3 regions of the Nonomuraea sp. B5E05 genome follow, and region 2 is predicted to be linked to each of the others. Evidence: riboswitches for the same ligand, from Rfam matches in the RefSeq annotation. Region 2 holds a riboswitch; each other region holds the start of a gene.
What was found. A riboswitch is a leader RNA that binds a small molecule or an ion and turns the genes downstream of it on or off. The one in region 2 is predicted to bind thiamine pyrophosphate.
Positions count from the first base shown of each region.

Region 1: it holds a riboswitch for thiamine pyrophosphate, as region 2 does, so the genes downstream of both, ABGB01_RS16130 (cytosine permease) here and thiC (phosphomethylpyrimidine synthase ThiC) in region 2, are expected to answer to the same signal.
Region 3: it holds a riboswitch for thiamine pyrophosphate, as region 2 does, so the genes downstream of both, thiO (glycine oxidase ThiO) here and thiC (phosphomethylpyrimidine synthase ThiC) in region 2, are expected to answer to the same signal.

Region 1 covers NZ_JBDPMJ010000007.1:285,482-290,410, forward strand. Annotated here, with positions in the region: gene ABGB01_RS16120 (PAS domain-containing sensor histidine kinase) at 1-973, opposite strand, end outside; gene ABGB01_RS16125 (methylated-DNA--[protein]-cysteine S-methyltransferase) at 1,070-1,645, shown strand; gene ABGB01_RS16130 (cytosine permease) at 1,608-2,942, opposite strand; TPP riboswitch at 2,933-3,045, opposite strand; gene ABGB01_RS16135 (rhodanese-like domain-containing protein) at 3,443-3,766, opposite strand; gene ABGB01_RS16140 (helix-turn-helix domain-containing protein) at 4,177-4,611, opposite strand; gene ABGB01_RS16145 (MFS transporter) at 4,687-4,929, shown strand, end outside.
Region 2 covers NZ_JBDPMJ010000035.1:41,766-46,694, reverse strand. Annotated here, with positions in the region: gene ABGB01_RS40275 (SDR family oxidoreductase) at 1-616, shown strand, start outside; gene thiC (phosphomethylpyrimidine synthase ThiC) at 623-2,227, opposite strand; TPP riboswitch at 2,220-2,332, opposite strand; gene ABGB01_RS40265 (hypothetical protein) at 2,384-2,542, shown strand; gene ABGB01_RS40260 (hypothetical protein) at 2,581-2,928, shown strand; gene ABGB01_RS40255 (universal stress protein) at 2,942-3,775, shown strand; gene ABGB01_RS40250 (cellulose binding domain-containing protein) at 3,968-4,929, shown strand, end outside.
Region 3 covers NZ_JBDPMJ010000002.1:624,303-629,231, forward strand. Annotated here, with positions in the region: gene thiE (thiamine phosphate synthase) at 1-409, opposite strand, end outside; gene ABGB01_RS06215 (Rv2175c family DNA-binding protein) at 387-761, opposite strand; gene ABGB01_RS06220 (FAD-dependent oxidoreductase) at 792-1,955, opposite strand; TPP riboswitch at 2,015-2,131, shown strand; gene thiO (glycine oxidase ThiO) at 2,121-3,257, shown strand; gene thiS (sulfur carrier protein ThiS) at 3,254-3,454, shown strand; gene ABGB01_RS06235 (thiazole synthase) at 3,447-4,202, shown strand; gene pknB (Stk1 family PASTA domain-containing Ser/Thr kinase) at 4,526-4,929, shown strand, end outside.

The DNA.
Region 1 (4,929 bases), on a different contig from region 2:
CGGCGGCGGCCGGGTTCCAGCGGACCACGCGGCCCGCCCCGTCGAGCACGGCGATGCCGTCGGCACTGGCGTCGAAGACGGCCCGCTCATGGGCCCGCTGCCGCACCGCCTCCTGGTAGGCGACCGCGTTGCCCACGGCGATGCCCGCATGACCGGCGAGCAGTTCCAGCAGTTCGAGTTCGAGATGCCCGGGGACACGCCGGGCGAAGAGCGCGTAGAGAGCTCCGTACGGGCGCCCGCCGACGGCGGCCAGGCCCAGAGTGATCGTGTGCAGGCCGTCCAGCCGCGCCCACACCAGCTCGTCGAGCCCGTTCGTCTCCAGCATGACGGTCTTGCCGGTGCGTAACAACTTGTCCACAAGGCTCGTACGCAGGTCGGTGGTGGTGCCCCTGATCGCCTCCGGCAACTGGTAGGTGCTGACCAGCCGCAACCGGTCGCCCTCGATCAGCACGAACCCGCCCGCGTCCGCGCCGGTGAGCTCCGTGAGGCTGGCCGAGATCCGGTCGAGCACGGCCGACAACTCCAGCTCGGAGTTGATGTCGCCGACCACGTCCGTCAGCCTGCGCACGAGGCGTTCCCTGCGCGCCATGCGGTGCCTGGCCAGCTCGTCGGCCCACGCCGGATGGTGCACGCAGACGTATCCGGCCACGGCGTTGCCCAGGCGCAGGGCGCTGATGTCCACCCGGAGGTCGAGCAGGACGCCGTCCTTGCGCAGGCGTTTGGTGCGCAGCGACACCGACTCTCCCGTGCGTACGCGCTCCAGCACGGCGTTGAGCTCGGCGGTCAGCTCGCCGGGCACGATCGGCGCCCGCCGCCCGAGCATGTCCTCGGCCGCCCACCCGAACAACCGCTCGGCGGCCTCGTTCCAGACCAGCACGCTCTGGTCACGGTCGAGCGCCACGACGGCGTTGGGCGAACCGGCGAGCACCGCGCGTGCGATCTCGTCGTCACTACCGGCCCATTCGTCCCCCACACCTCCATAGTGCACGTGGCTTGGTAGGTGCGTCGGGCGATCCGTCCGATACGCTGCGGTCACGGCGATCTCGGCGGGTGTGGAGGGTGAGGGCGAATGGCGAGCGGTGATCTCGATGCCCTGTTGCGGGTGACCTCCAGCACCTACCGCGGCGAGACGCCGCCCGACATCGCGTTCGGCACCTACGACGGCGCCGTGGGCAGGCTGGTGCTGGCCGTGACCGGCAAGGGCATCGCGGCCTGCAGCTTCGAGAGGGAGAACGACGTCTTCGAGCTGGTCAGCCGGCATGTGGGCACGTTCATCGGCAACGACGCGCGGCGGCTCGACCCGGTGCGCAGAGAGCTCGACGCCTACTTCTCCGGCCGGCTGCGCGCGTTCGCCACGCCGGTCGACTGGGCGCTGGCCACCACGTTCGCCCGGTCGGTGCTGCAGAAGACCACGGCGGTCCCCTACGGCACGACCACGACGCTGGAGGAGATCGGCCAGAGCATCGGCAGGCCGCGCGCGCTGCGCGCGATCGGCAACGCGCTGGCCTCCAACCCCGTCTGCGTGATCGTGCCCTGCCACCGGGTGGTGCGCGAGGACGGCGCGCTCGGCGAGTACGCGGGTGGCGCGAGCGCCAAGCAGCACCTGCTCAACGTCGAACAGCGCGCCTCCGCAGCACGCCGATGAGCGCGGTCACGAGGGCCGCCACCACCGCCGCGCCGAGCGCGCCGTTCATCCACGGTTGCCTGGTGAAGCCGATGGCGTCGCGGGCCGACGCCCACAACCCGTCCCACGCCGCGATGGTGGGCGTCGAGGTGGTCAGCCAGTAGGCGGCGAAGCCGAGCGCCCACGGCACCAGCATCGACCAGCGCGAGGGGGCGTCCTCGTCGGTGTTCCAGTGGTCGGAGCGGCCGAACCCGAAATAGTCGACGGCCAGCACCGCGAACATCGGCACGAACACCGCCCCGATCACGCCCAGGAACGCGCCGTACGAGGTGACGTCGACGACCAGGGCGATCACGACCGTGAACACGCCGATGGCGGTGGAGATGACCCGCCGGTCGACGCGCGGCATCAGGTTCTGCAGCGACATGGTGGTGGAGTAGACGTTCGCGAACGACTGGTCGGTCTCGCGCAACACCAGGATGCCGAAGAACAGCGCGCCCAGCGGAACGGCCACGAACGGGGTGAACACGGCCGTGTTGTCGGCCTCCACGGCGGCGGCGCCGGCGATGGCCACGGCGTAGACGCCGAGCCCGAGGCAGGCCACCTGGGCGATCGTGTAGCCGCCGACGATCCCGGTGAACGCCGCCCGTCCCGAGCGGGAGTGCCGGGCGAAGTCGGCGGCCAGCGGCACCCAGGACACCGACAGCGCGATCACGTAGTCGACGGCCGGGGCGAACCCGGTCCACGACCCGCCGGCGGGCGCGGGCGCCTCGGACAGGAAGAACCAGGTGAACCAGATCATCGACACGATCACGCCGACGGTGACGTACCGCCGCAGCAGGCGGATCGCGCCGAGCGGCCAGATCGTGAGCGCGGTGGTCAGCACGCCCGCCAGCACCACCCACACGGGGTACGCCACCCCGCCGAAGATCGCGGTGGCGGCCTTGGCGATCACCCACAGCTCGAAAGCGCCCCATCCGAGCATCTGCACGATGTTCAGCACCGTGGGCGCGTAGGAGATCCTGGCCCCGAACAGGCCGCGCAGCAGCACCATCGCGGGCTGCCCCGTGCGGGTGCCGGGGATGGCGGACAGGCCCACCATGGCCGTGCCGACCAGGCTGCCGACCACCGTCGCCACCAGTGCGGCGGCCAGGCTCAGCGGCGCGTCGCCGGTCGGGTTGAGCAGGAGCAGCGCCCCTGAGAAGCCGAGGAGGCTGACACCGAGGTTGGCCCAGAGCGCGCCCTGATCGAGCACGCCCAGAGTCTTGGGGGGCTGACCGTCGAGAGTCAGCGGAACTTCATCGGCGACGTGCGACATCGCACACTCCCTACGCCGGCATTACCCGGACAGGTTCATGCGGTCGGCGACAGCCGTAGTCGCCCTCTCAGCCTGATTGCCTCAAGCTCCCGCGGATTGATTTGTAGGTGCGGAGCCGGAATGCCCAAGTTCCGCGGGCCCCATGATGCCTCATCCATCCACGTTCGGCCAGCCCGGGCTGGCATGACCCACGTCACGGCGAGAGCGAACGGCCGGCGGGCGTACGGCAGAAAAGGGGGGATTCGTGTCCCTTCACACCATCGCATAACCCGCTCAAGCCTGCATATCCTGCCAATCAATTGCCGGCCTGCGGCGACATTCAACCGCAAGCCGGTTGTGTCCAGCAGCGCAAAGAGCAATCGCCTCGGGGAGGCGAAAAGGGGGAAAGCTGACGGCACTCCGTAGCCGTACAGGCGTCGAAAGTGCCACCCATGGCACTCATGGGTGGCGCTCTGGCCTGCTCCGGAGCGCCTGTGGCGCGCGGTGGCAGGGCGTCCGGCTCAGGCCACGAAGGGCTGCTCCCCCGTCTCGCTGACCAGCGGACGCCCGGCCGCCTCCCACGACTGCATGCCGCCCCCGACGTTGACCGCGTCGCGCCCGAGCTGGTTGAGCCAGGCCGCCACCTGCAGCGACCGGCCGCCCACCCGGCAGACGACGTAGACCGTCCGGTCGCTCGGCACCTCGTCGACCCGGCCCTGGATCTGGGTCATCGGAATGTGCACCGCCTCACGGGCATGGCCCGCCCGCCATTCGTCCTGCTCGCGGACGTCGAGAAGGTAGGCGTCTGCCGGGATGCCGCCCGGCTCGATCTCAGGAACGGTCATGACTCCATCATCTCCCGGCGAGGGAGTGCCGTCGCCTGGAGGAGGAACGACGAAGGAGTGACGGGGGAAGACGACGGCATCGGACGACCGAGCCCGCCTCACGAAGTGAGGCCAAGAACACGCGAGGGAGTGCCGTCGCCTGGAGGAGGAACGACGAAGGAGTGACAAGGGAAGACGACGGCATCGGACGACCGAGCCCGCCTCACGAAGTGAGGCCAAGAACACGCGAGGGAGTGCCGTCGCCCGGAGGAGGAACGACGAAGGAGTGACGGGGGAAGACGACGGCATCGGACGACCGAGCCCGCCTCACGAAGTGAGGCCAAGAACACGCGAGGGAGTGCCGTCGCCCGGAGGAGGAACGACGAAGGAGTGACAGGGGAAGACGACGGCATCGGACGACCGAGCCCGCCTCACGAAGTGAGGTCTTGAGCGCGTGCGTCGTACGCGGCGCGGGCGCGGGCGATCTCCTCCTGGTGGGCCTCGGTCCAGGTGACCAGGGACTTGATGGTCTCGTGCAGCGTACGGCCGAGCGGTGTCAGCGCGTAGTCGACCCTGGGCGGGACGACGGGGTGGACCGTGCGGCTGACCAGGCCATCGCGTTCGAGCTGGCGCAGCGTGACGCTCAACATGCGCTGGCTGACGCCGTCGATCTCCCGGCGGAGCTGGGTGAAACGCAGGCTCTTGCAGTCGAGCAGGGCGATGACGAGAAGCGACCACTTGTCGGCGATGCGATCGAGGATCTGGCGCACCTCGCAGTCCTCACGGGTGTCCCACTGGCGCGCGTCGTAGTCGTCGTCCATGGTGCCTGCGGAGTAACCGAGTGACTCGGAAGTGCCTTCTTCCATGAAGTCTCATGATGGCCAATGATGTGGACGGTTACAACAAGGAACCAACATGATTTTCGGTAACCGGGGGTTGTCATGCCTGTCCCTGCTCGTACGTGGGGCGTACTGATCGTTCTTTGCGGGGCCATCTTTCTCGAAGGCATCGACGTCGCCATGTTGAACGTCGCACTCCCCGCCATCCGGGCCGATCTCGGCGTGCCCACGAGCATGCTCAGCGGGGTGGTGAGCGCCTACGTCCTGGGCTACGGCGGCTTCGTGCTGCTCGGCGGCCGGGCGGCCGACCTGCTGGGCCGGCGGCGCATGTTCCTGCTCTGGCTG
Region 2 (4,929 bases):
CCGCAAGCTGGTGGAGGCGACCGGGCGGCGCTGCGTGCTCCTGCCCGGCGACCTGGGCGACCGCGACCACTGCGCGTCCGTCGTCGAGCAGACCGTGGCCGAGCTGGGCGGCCTGGACGTCCTGGTGAACAACGTGGCCTACCAGGCGCCCGTCGACGGCCTGGAGGAGCTGACCGACGAGCAGTGGGAGCACACGTTCGCGGTCAACATCCACAGCTACTTCCGCGTCATGAAGGCCGCGCTCCCCCACCTGCGCGAGGGGAGCGCGATCATCAACACCTCCTCGATCAACGGCCTGCGCGGCAACAAGACGCTCATCGACTATTCCGCCACCAAGGGCGCCATCAACGCCTTCACCTACTCCATGGCCCAGAACCTGGTCGATCGCGGCATCCGGATCAACGCCGTGGCGCCGGGCCCGGTCTGGACGCCGCTGATCCCGGCGACCCTGCCGGAGGAGAAGGTCGGCTCGTTCGGCGGGCACGTCCCGATGGGCCGGCCCGCCGACCCGGACGAGATCGCCCCCTCGTACGTGTTCTTCGCCTCCGACCGGATGTCGTCGTACTACACGGGCGAGGTGCTGGCCCCGATCGGCGGCGAGACGCTGCCCGGTTAGCCCTGGTCAGTCGGCCATCGGCAGGTAGACCCTGCCGCCGCGCCTGGTGAACTCGGCCGCCTTCTCCGCCATGCCGGCCTCGATCGCCTCCTGCGTGTCCAGCCCGTGCTCGTCGGCGTAGCGCCGCACGTCGTGACTGATGCGCATGGAGCAGAACTTGGGGCCGCACATCGAGCAGAAGTGAGCGGTCTTGGCCGGCGCTGCGGGCAGGGTCTCGTCGTGGAAGGCCCGCGCGGTGTCGGGGTCGAGCGACAGGTCGAACTGGTCCTCCCAGCGGAACTCGAACCGCGCGTCCGACAGCGCGTCGTCCCACGCCTGAGCCCCGGGGTGGCCCTTGGCGAGGTCCGCGGCGTGGGCGGCGATCTTGTACGTGATCACGCCGGTCTTGACGTCGTCCTTGTTCGGCAGGCCGAGGTGCTCCTTGGGGGTGACGTAGCAGAGCATGGCCGTGCCGTACCAGCCGATCATGGCGGCGCCGATGCCCGAGGTGATGTGGTCGTATCCGGGGGCGACGTCCGTGACGAGCGGGCCGAGGGTGTAGAACGGCGCGTCGTCGCAGAGCTCGCGCTGCAGGTCGACGTTCTCCTTGATCTTGTGCATGGGCACGTGCCCCGGGCCTTCGATCATCACCTGGACGTCGTGCGCCCGCGCGATCGTGGTCAGCTCGCCGAGCGTGCGCAACTCGGCGAACTGGGCCTCGTCGTTGGCGTCCGCGATCGAGCCGGGGCGCAGCCCGTCACCGAGGGAGAACGACACGTCGTAGCGGGCCAGGAGCTCGCACATCTCGTCGAAGTGCTCGTACAGGAAGCTCTCGCGGTGGTGCGCCAGGCACCAGGCGGCCATGATCGAGCCCCCGCGCGAGACGATCCCGGTCTTGCGGCGGGCCGTGAGCGGCACGTACGCCAGCCGCACCCCCGCGTGCACGGTCACGTAGTCGACGCCCTGCTCGCACTGCTCGATCAGGGTGTCGCGGAAGACCTCCCACGACAGCGCCTCCGGGCGGCCCTTGACCTTCTCCAGCGCCTGGTAGATGGGCACGGTCCCGACCGGCACCGGCGAGTTGCGGATGATCCACTCGCGGGTCTCGTGGATGTCGGGTCCGGTGGACAGGTCCATGATCGTGTCGGCGCCCCACCGGGTGGCCCAGGTCATCTTCTCGACCTCCTCCTCGATGGAGGAGGTCACGGCGGAGTTGCCGATGTTGGCGTTGATCTTGACGAGGAAGTTGCGGCCGATGATCATCGGCTCGGTCTCGAGGTGGTTGACGTTGGCGGGGATGATGGCCCGGCCGGCGGCGACCTCCTGGCGTACGAACTCGGGGGTGACGCCCTCCCGCACGGCTACGAACTCCATCTCCCTGGTGACGATCCCCCGCCTGGCGCAGGCCACCTGGGTCACGGGCTCGCCCGCCGCGCGGCGCCCTGCGACCCACGGCTCGCGCAGGCGCGCCAGCCCGCGCCGCACGTCGGTCTCGACGTACGGGTCGGTGTACGGGCCTGAGGTGTCGTAGAGCGTCACCGACGAGCCGTCGGAGAGGTTGACCTGGCGCTTGGGGACGCGGAGGTCGCTTTCGTAGATCTTGGTAAAGGTGGGGACACGCGCGTCGGTCATCGCGCAAACTCCCTTCGCCGGCATTACCCGGAGCAGGTTCTGGCGGTCGGCGGCTCTCAGCCGTCCTCTCAGCCCGGTCCGCACCGGGCTCCCGCGTTGGACGGCGGTGATCCTACCCACGCCCATGTCAGGACGAAACATGACATCATCCGCAAAATGGAAGATCCCACGTCAACGACCGCGGCCACCGTCCACCGCGACCCCGGCACGCTCCTGCGCCTCGTCCACGCGGCCGGATTCGACACCGTCGAGCACGGCCTGAACACCGCCGGGCGCACGTGGCTGAGCGTCCTGGCGATCAAGCGCGAGGTTTGACGGCACTCTCCAGCGGTACCAACCCCATCAGGGGGACTATGAAAAAGATCGCCGCTGTCGCAGGACTCGTGCTGCTGGCCACCTTCGGCGCCCCCGCCGCCCACGGCGACGGGACGGACCAGCACGAGGTGAGCGAGGAGCAATACCGGACGCTGCTCGCCCAGTGCCGCTACGCCGACACGGGCAAGGCTCGTTGCCGCTCGACGGTCAAGGAGATCTTCCGCATCGGCGCCAGGGACGCCGATCTCGACTGCCGTACGTACGCCGGCGTGACCGTGTGCGGCACACTCCAGCTCAGCGAGGCCGAGCGCGCCTGCATCCGCGACTCCCAGGAGCACGGCATCTCGTTCCGCCGCGCCGAAGTGGAGTGCTACGCCTTCTCCTGAGGTGGCAGACGCCATGATCATTGTTGGGGTGGATGGCTCGCGCGCCGGGCTGGAGGCCGCCGGCTGGGCGGCCACCGAGGCGGCGCTGCGCCGCACAACGCTCACCGTGGCCCACGCCGTGCCGCGGTGGGTGAACGACGCGCTGTCCCACCGCTACGCCGAGGTCGCCCGGTGGATGCGCGACGAAGCCAACTCGGTGCTCGTCGCCGCCCACGACCGGGCGCTGCGCGAACGCCCCGCGATCATCGTCGAGACCACCCTGCTGCCCGGCGACCCCCGCTCCGCGCTGATCAAGGCCGCGGAACAGGCCGACCTGCTGGTCGTCGGCGGCCACGGCATCGGCGGCGTACGCGGGCTGCTGGTCGGATCCGTCGCCCACGGGGTCGCCGCCCACGCCCTTACGAACGTCGTCGTGGTCGGCGAGCGGCCCGCGGCGCCGCGCGGCGAGATCGTGGCCGGCACCGACGGCTCGCCTCACGGCCTGCGGGCACTCGACTTCGCCTTCACCGAAGCCGAGCTGCGCGAGGCGCGGCTGCGGGTCGTACAGGCGTGGGCGTGGCCGCGGCCCGGCGGCTTCGTCCCCGCCGACCCCGAGAACGAGCAGCACACCCTGCAGCAGCTGAAAGACCTGCTGGCCGAGCGCCAGGAGCGGCACCCGGACGTCGACGTGCTGCCCGAAGTCGTGCACGGCCACCCCGTCGAGGTGCTGAGGGAGGCGGCCGAGGGCGCCGACCTGCTCGTGGTCGGCTCACGCGGGCACGGGCAGCTCGCCGGCATGTTGCTCGGCTCGATCAGCCAGGCCCTGCTGCACCACACCCCCTGCCCCCTCGCCGTGGTGCGGGTCTGACCCCCGCCGTGGTGTGACCTTCGGCGTGGTGCGGGCCGGCCCCGGCCGTGGTGCGCTCCCGCTCCTTGGCGCGGTGCGGGCCTGAAAGTTACATCCGTCGCCGCAGGTCACCCGGGCGGGCGTGCGCGCCTGCTTCCCACCGCGGACCGGTGCTTCTTACCATCTGCGCAGGCGACGACGGGAGAGCAGACGATGCGCAGGATCAGCGCCGTGCTGGCGGCCATGCTGGCCGCGGCCGCCGCGGTGTTGTTCGCGACGACCACGCCCGCCGGCGCCGCGGCGACCAGGATCATGCCCCTGGGCGACTCGATCACGGGCTCCCCCGGCTGCTGGCGGGCGCTGCTCTGGAACAGGCTCCAGAACGCCGGCCACACGAACATCGACTTCGTCGGCACCCTCCCGCCCCAGGGTTGCGGTGTCGCCCACGACGGCGACAACGAGGGCCACGGCGGCTTCCTGGCCACCAACGTCGCCGCCCAGAACCAGCTGCCCGGCTGGCTCTCCGCGACCCGGCCCGACGTCGTGCTCATGCACTTCGGCACGAACGACGTGTGGAGCAACATCGCTCCGGCGACGATCCTGGGCGCGTTCACCACGCTGGTGAACCAGATGCGAGCGAGCAACCCCGCCATGAAGATCCTCGTCGCCAAGATCATCCCGATGAACCCGTCCAGCTGCGCGGACTGCGCCCAGCGGGCCGTGGCCTTCAACAACGCCATCCCCGCCTGGGCCGCCGCCACCACCACCGAGCAGTCGCCGATCACGGTCGTCGACCAGTGGACGGGGTTCAGCACCGCCACGGACACCTACGACGGGGTGCACCCCAACGCCGCAGGCGACCAGAAGATGGCCGACACGTGGTATCCGGCGCTGGTGGACGCCCTGGCCGGCGCCGACCCTGACCCCGACCCCGATCCCACCGACCCGCCTCCGGGTGACTGCGCGGCCTCGTACAGGAACGCCGGACAGTGGCAGGGCGGCTTCCAGGGCGAGGTCACCGTCACGAACACCGGCACGGCTCCCATGAACGGGTGGGAGGTGCGGTGGGCGTTCGCCGACGGGCAGCGGATCAACCAGATCTGGAACGGCACGCTGAGCGCCAGTGGCTCCGCGGTGATCGTGCGCGACGTCGGCTGGAACGGCACGCTCGCGCC
Region 3 (4,929 bases), on a different contig from region 2:
GCCAGATGGGGCCGCAGCAGTAATAGTCGACGCCCTGCTCCACGGCCGCGGCGGACGCCTCGGCAGCGGAGTGGGTGGACCTTCCGATGACGATGTCGTCGCCGAGTATTTCTCGCGCGACCGTCACAGGAAGGTCGTCCTGCCCCAGATGGAGCACGTCGGGCCGGGCGGCGTGGGCGATGTCCGCCCGGTCGTTGACGGCCAGGAGTTTGCCGTGCCGGTCGCAGGCGTCGCGGAAGACCTCGAGGAGCGCGAGTTCTTCGCGGGCCTCCAAGCCCTTCTCCCTCAGCTGGATGATGTCCACGCCGCCGGCCAGCACGGAATCGAGGAACTCTGCCAGGTCGCCGCGGTCGCGGCGGCCGTCGGTGCAGAGATAGAGGCGGGCCTCAGAAAGCGAGAGCTTGGGCACGCCGCTTGACCTCAGTGTGACGGCCGGCCCGGATCGCCTCGATGGGCGACCCCGGCAGGGACTCGTCCGGGGTGAAGAGCCAGCGCAGCGACTCGACGTCGTCGTAGCCGGCGTCCTGCAACACGGTCAGCGTGCCGGGCAGGCCCTTCATCACATCTTTTCCGTCGAGGAACACCGCGGGCACCTGAGGCCCGCCGCTGCCCCTGCGTACGCCGAGCAGCTTGTGGTCCTTGAGAAGTTGCTTGGCCCGCCCCAGCGGAAGGTCGAGGCGTGAGGCCACTTCGGGGAGAGTGAGCCACTCGTCGACGAGCTGCTCGGTCTCCCGGTCGATCTGTGCAACAGAAAGTGTCACGAAACCACAACTACCACATGGCGCGCTTGCTCAAACAACACAATCTCGTAGGGACACTTCGGGATCTACCAGGCGTTTGGCATCGAGGCGTTGGCCCGAGGCGATGATTCTACGGCCCTGTACGAGGTCTCGCGGCCGATCGACGGCGAGCACGGCGGCGAGGGCGTCGTCGGCGGTGAGCCACACGGCCGACCATTTACCCTCCGCGTCACCGCGGTAGAGGAGGCGTTCGCCCGCGGGGTGGTGGCCGGCGTACTGCACCATGTGCCCGAACTGCTCCGACCAGAAGTAGGGCACGGGATCGTAGACGGCGTCCTCGCCGAGCAGCGTCGCGGCGGCGACCTCGGGCGCGTTGAGCGCGGAGTCCCAGTGTTCGACGCGGAGCCGGGTCTGCCAGCGGCGCGACCACCAGGCGGCGCAGTCGCCGACGGCGACGACGCCGGGCAACGAGGCGCGCAGATGCTCGTCGGTGACGACACCGTTGTGCAGGTCGATGTCGGCGTCGGCGAGCCACTCGACGGCGGGACGCACGCCGATGCCGGTGACGACCACGTGGGCCTCGACGAACGCGCCGCCCACCAACCGCACGCCGCCCTCGTCCACGGAGTCGACCATGGCGCCGAGCCGCAGGTCGATGCCGGAATACCAGGCCTCGGTGCGCGCGCCGATCTCGGCGCCGACGGCGGTGGCGAGCGGCGCGGGGCCGGCCTCGATCACCGTCACCGCGCACCCGGCCCGGCGGGCGGCGGTGGCGACCTCGGCGCCGATCCACCCGGCGCCGATGATCGCGACGCGGGCGCCGGGGACGAGCATGGCCCTGAGCTCGTGGGCGTCGTCGAGAGTGCGCAGCACGTGCTGGGGACCGTCGCCGGGAAGCCTGATCGGGTCGGCTCCGGTGGCGATCACCAGGCCGTCGTAGCCCAGCTCGCCCTCGGTCGTCTCCACGACCCCCGCGCGCAGCGACTTGGCGCTGACGCCGGGCCAGAACTCGACGCCGAGCGCGGCCAGGTCGGCGCCGACGTAGCTGTCGTCGGCCTCCCCCGACAACACGGCCTTGGACAGGGGCGGGCGGTCGTAGGGGCGGTGGCGTTCCCTGCCGACCATGGTGACGCGCCCGGCGAAGCCCTTCGAGCGCAGCGCCTCCACAGTGCGCAGACCGGCCAGTCCTGCTCCGACGACGACGACGTGGTTCACGTCCATGACCATAACGGGGGCGGTGTCCGGGCATGACACCGAGGCCGTAGGCTGGTGAGGGAAAGACGCGCGGGAGTCCGGCCGTTACCGGGCTGAGAGGAAGGCTTGACCGGGCCTTCGACCGCAAGACACCTGATCCGGGTCATGCCGGCGAAGGGAGCGCATGTGGACGTGATCGTAGGCGGCGGGATCGTCGGGCTGTCGGTCGCCTGGCGGCTGGCCCGCTCCGGCCGGCCGGTCACCGTGGCCGACCCGGCGCCCGCTTCGGGGGCCTCGCACGCGGCCGCGGGGATGCTGGCTCCGGTCAGCGAGGTGACCTACACCGAGGCACCGCTGCTGCGGCTCGGGATGGCCGCGCTGCGCCGCTGGCCGTCCTTCGCCGCCGAGCTGGCCTTGGACGCCGGGCTCTCCGGTCCGGCCGCACTCGACTTCCGTACGAACGGCACGCTGGACGTCGCGTTCGGCGCCGACGACCTGGCGGCGCTGGACGAGCTGGCCGCGTTCATGGAGAAGCTGGAGCTGCCGGTCGAGCGGCTGACCGGGCGCGAGTGCCGGCGCCTTGAGCCGATGCTGGCCCCCGCCGTGCGCGGCGGCCTGCTGGCTCCCGGCGACGCCTGGGTCGATCCGCGCCGCGTGACGGCGGCGCTGCTCGCCGCCCTCGACCGGCTGGGCGTCCCGCTGGTGCGGGCGCGCGTGAGCGAGCTCACGCGTGACGGCGGCAGGGTCACAGGGGTACGCCTCGCGCCACCGGACGTCCCGGCCCCCGCCGTGGCCGATGGGGGCGTGCCGCGACACCTGCGGGCCGAGCGGGTGATCCTGGCGGCCGGGGCGTGGAGCGCCGGGCTGGCCGGGGTGCCGGTACGTCCGGTCAAGGGGCAGATCATGCGGTTGCGCTCCGCCCAGCCCCTGCTCGGCCGGTGCGTACGCGGCACCGTGCACGGCTCGTCCGTCTACCTGGTCCCCAGGGGCGACGGCGAGCTGGTCGTCGGCGCCACCCAGGAGGAGATGGGGTTCGACACCAGGGTGACGGCCGGCGGGCTCTACGAGCTGCTGCGTGACGCCAGGGAGCTGGTGCCGGGCGTCACCGAGCTGGAGGTGGCCGACGTGGTGGCCGGGCTGCGGCCAGGGACGCCGGACAACCTGCCCGTCATCGGCCCGAGCGGCACGCCCGGGCTCGCGCTGGCCACCGGGCACCATCGGGGCGGCGTGCTGCTGGCCCCGTTGACGACGGCCATCCTGCTGGGCGAAGAAGGCGAGCTGGCGGCGCTGTGCTCGCCGGGAAGGTTTCAGGAAATTTCATGATTGTGATGATCAATGGGACCGCGCACGAGGTGATCGACGGCACGACCGTGGCGCAGGCCGTGAGCACGTTGACCGCGGCCACCACCGGAGTGGCCGTGGCCGTGAACGACGAGGTGGTCACGCGCAGCGCCTGGGAGACGACGGCGCTCAGCGACAGCGACCGCGTGGAGGTCCTGACGGCGGTGCAAGGTGGATGATCTGATCATCGCCGGGGAGAAGTTCTCGTCCCGGCTCATCATGGGCACCGGCGGCGCCCCGTCGCTCGAGGTGCTCGACCAGGCGCTGGCCGCGTCCGGCACCGAGATGACCACGGTCGCGATGCGGCGGCTCGACCCGGAGGCCCGCGGCTCCGTCCTCGACGTGCTGCGCAGGCGGGACATCAAGGTGCTCCCCAACACCGCGGGCTGCTTCACCGCGGGCGAGGCCGTGCTGACGGCGCGGCTGGCCAGGGAGGCGCTCGGCACACCCTGGGTCAAGCTGGAGGTCATCGCCGACGAGCGCACGCTGCTGCCCGACCCGATCGAGACGTTCGACGCGGCCGAGCGGCTGGTGGCCGACGGGTTCGTGGTGCTGCCGTACATCGGCGACGACCCGGCGCTGGCGCGGCGCCTGGAGCAGGCGGGCTGCGCGGCCGTCATGCCGCTGGGCGCGCCGATCGGCTCCGGGCTGGGCATCCGCAACCCGCACAACATCGAGCTGATCGTGGAGGCCGCCTCCGTGCCGGTCATCCTCGACGCGGGCATCGGCACGGCCAGCGACGCGGCCCTGGCGATGGAGCTGGGCTGCGACGCCGTCCTGCTGGCCACGGCGGTCACCCGGGCGCAGCGGCCCGACCTCATGGCCACGGCCATGAGGCAGGCCGTGACGGCCGGGCGTCTGGCCCGCCAGGCGGGGCGTATCCCCCGCCGCCGCCACGCCGAAGCCTCCTCCCCGATGACCCCGTGACCCCTCGCCCGCGGCGACCGCTCGCGCGGACGACGTTCACGGTCGCCGGGGCGCCACCGCGCGGGATCACCGCACGTGAGCCGCCGCCGGCCGCCCGGACGACACGCCCGGACTGCCGCGGGTGAAGGGATGGTTCGCCTCGGGGGTCTCCCGGCTCGGGCCGGGGCCCGGGGAAGCGGGCGCGCGGCCGACCGGTAAGGGCGTGACGCCGGTGAGGCTATGTCCGCTTCCCCGGGACGAAGGGCGTACGAACGAGAACGTCTCCGCATCGGTTTCGGGCGGCCGGGCCCTGTCAGTGGCAAAACGCCCGTAAACTCAGCGGGGTGGATACGACGACTGCGGACCCCCTGGTCGGGCGGCTCCTCGATGGGCGCTACCGCATCGAGAGCCGGATCGCCCGGGGCGGTATGGCGACCGTCTACCTCGCGCTGGACATCCGGCTCGACCGGACGGTCGCGCTGAAGGTCATGCACCGCTCACTCGCCGAGGACCCGGCGTTCGTCCGGAGGTTCATCGGCGAGGCCAAGTCGGTGGCCAGTCTTTCCCATCCCAACATAGTGCACGTTTTCGACCAGGGCACCGACACCGACGTGGTCTACCTGTCGATGGAATACGTGCCAGGCCGGACGCTGCGCGACATCCTGCGCGACCGCGGCCGGCTGCCGGCCCGCGAGGCCCTCGAGATCATGATCCCGGTGCTGGCCGCGCTCGGCGCGGCCCACCAGGC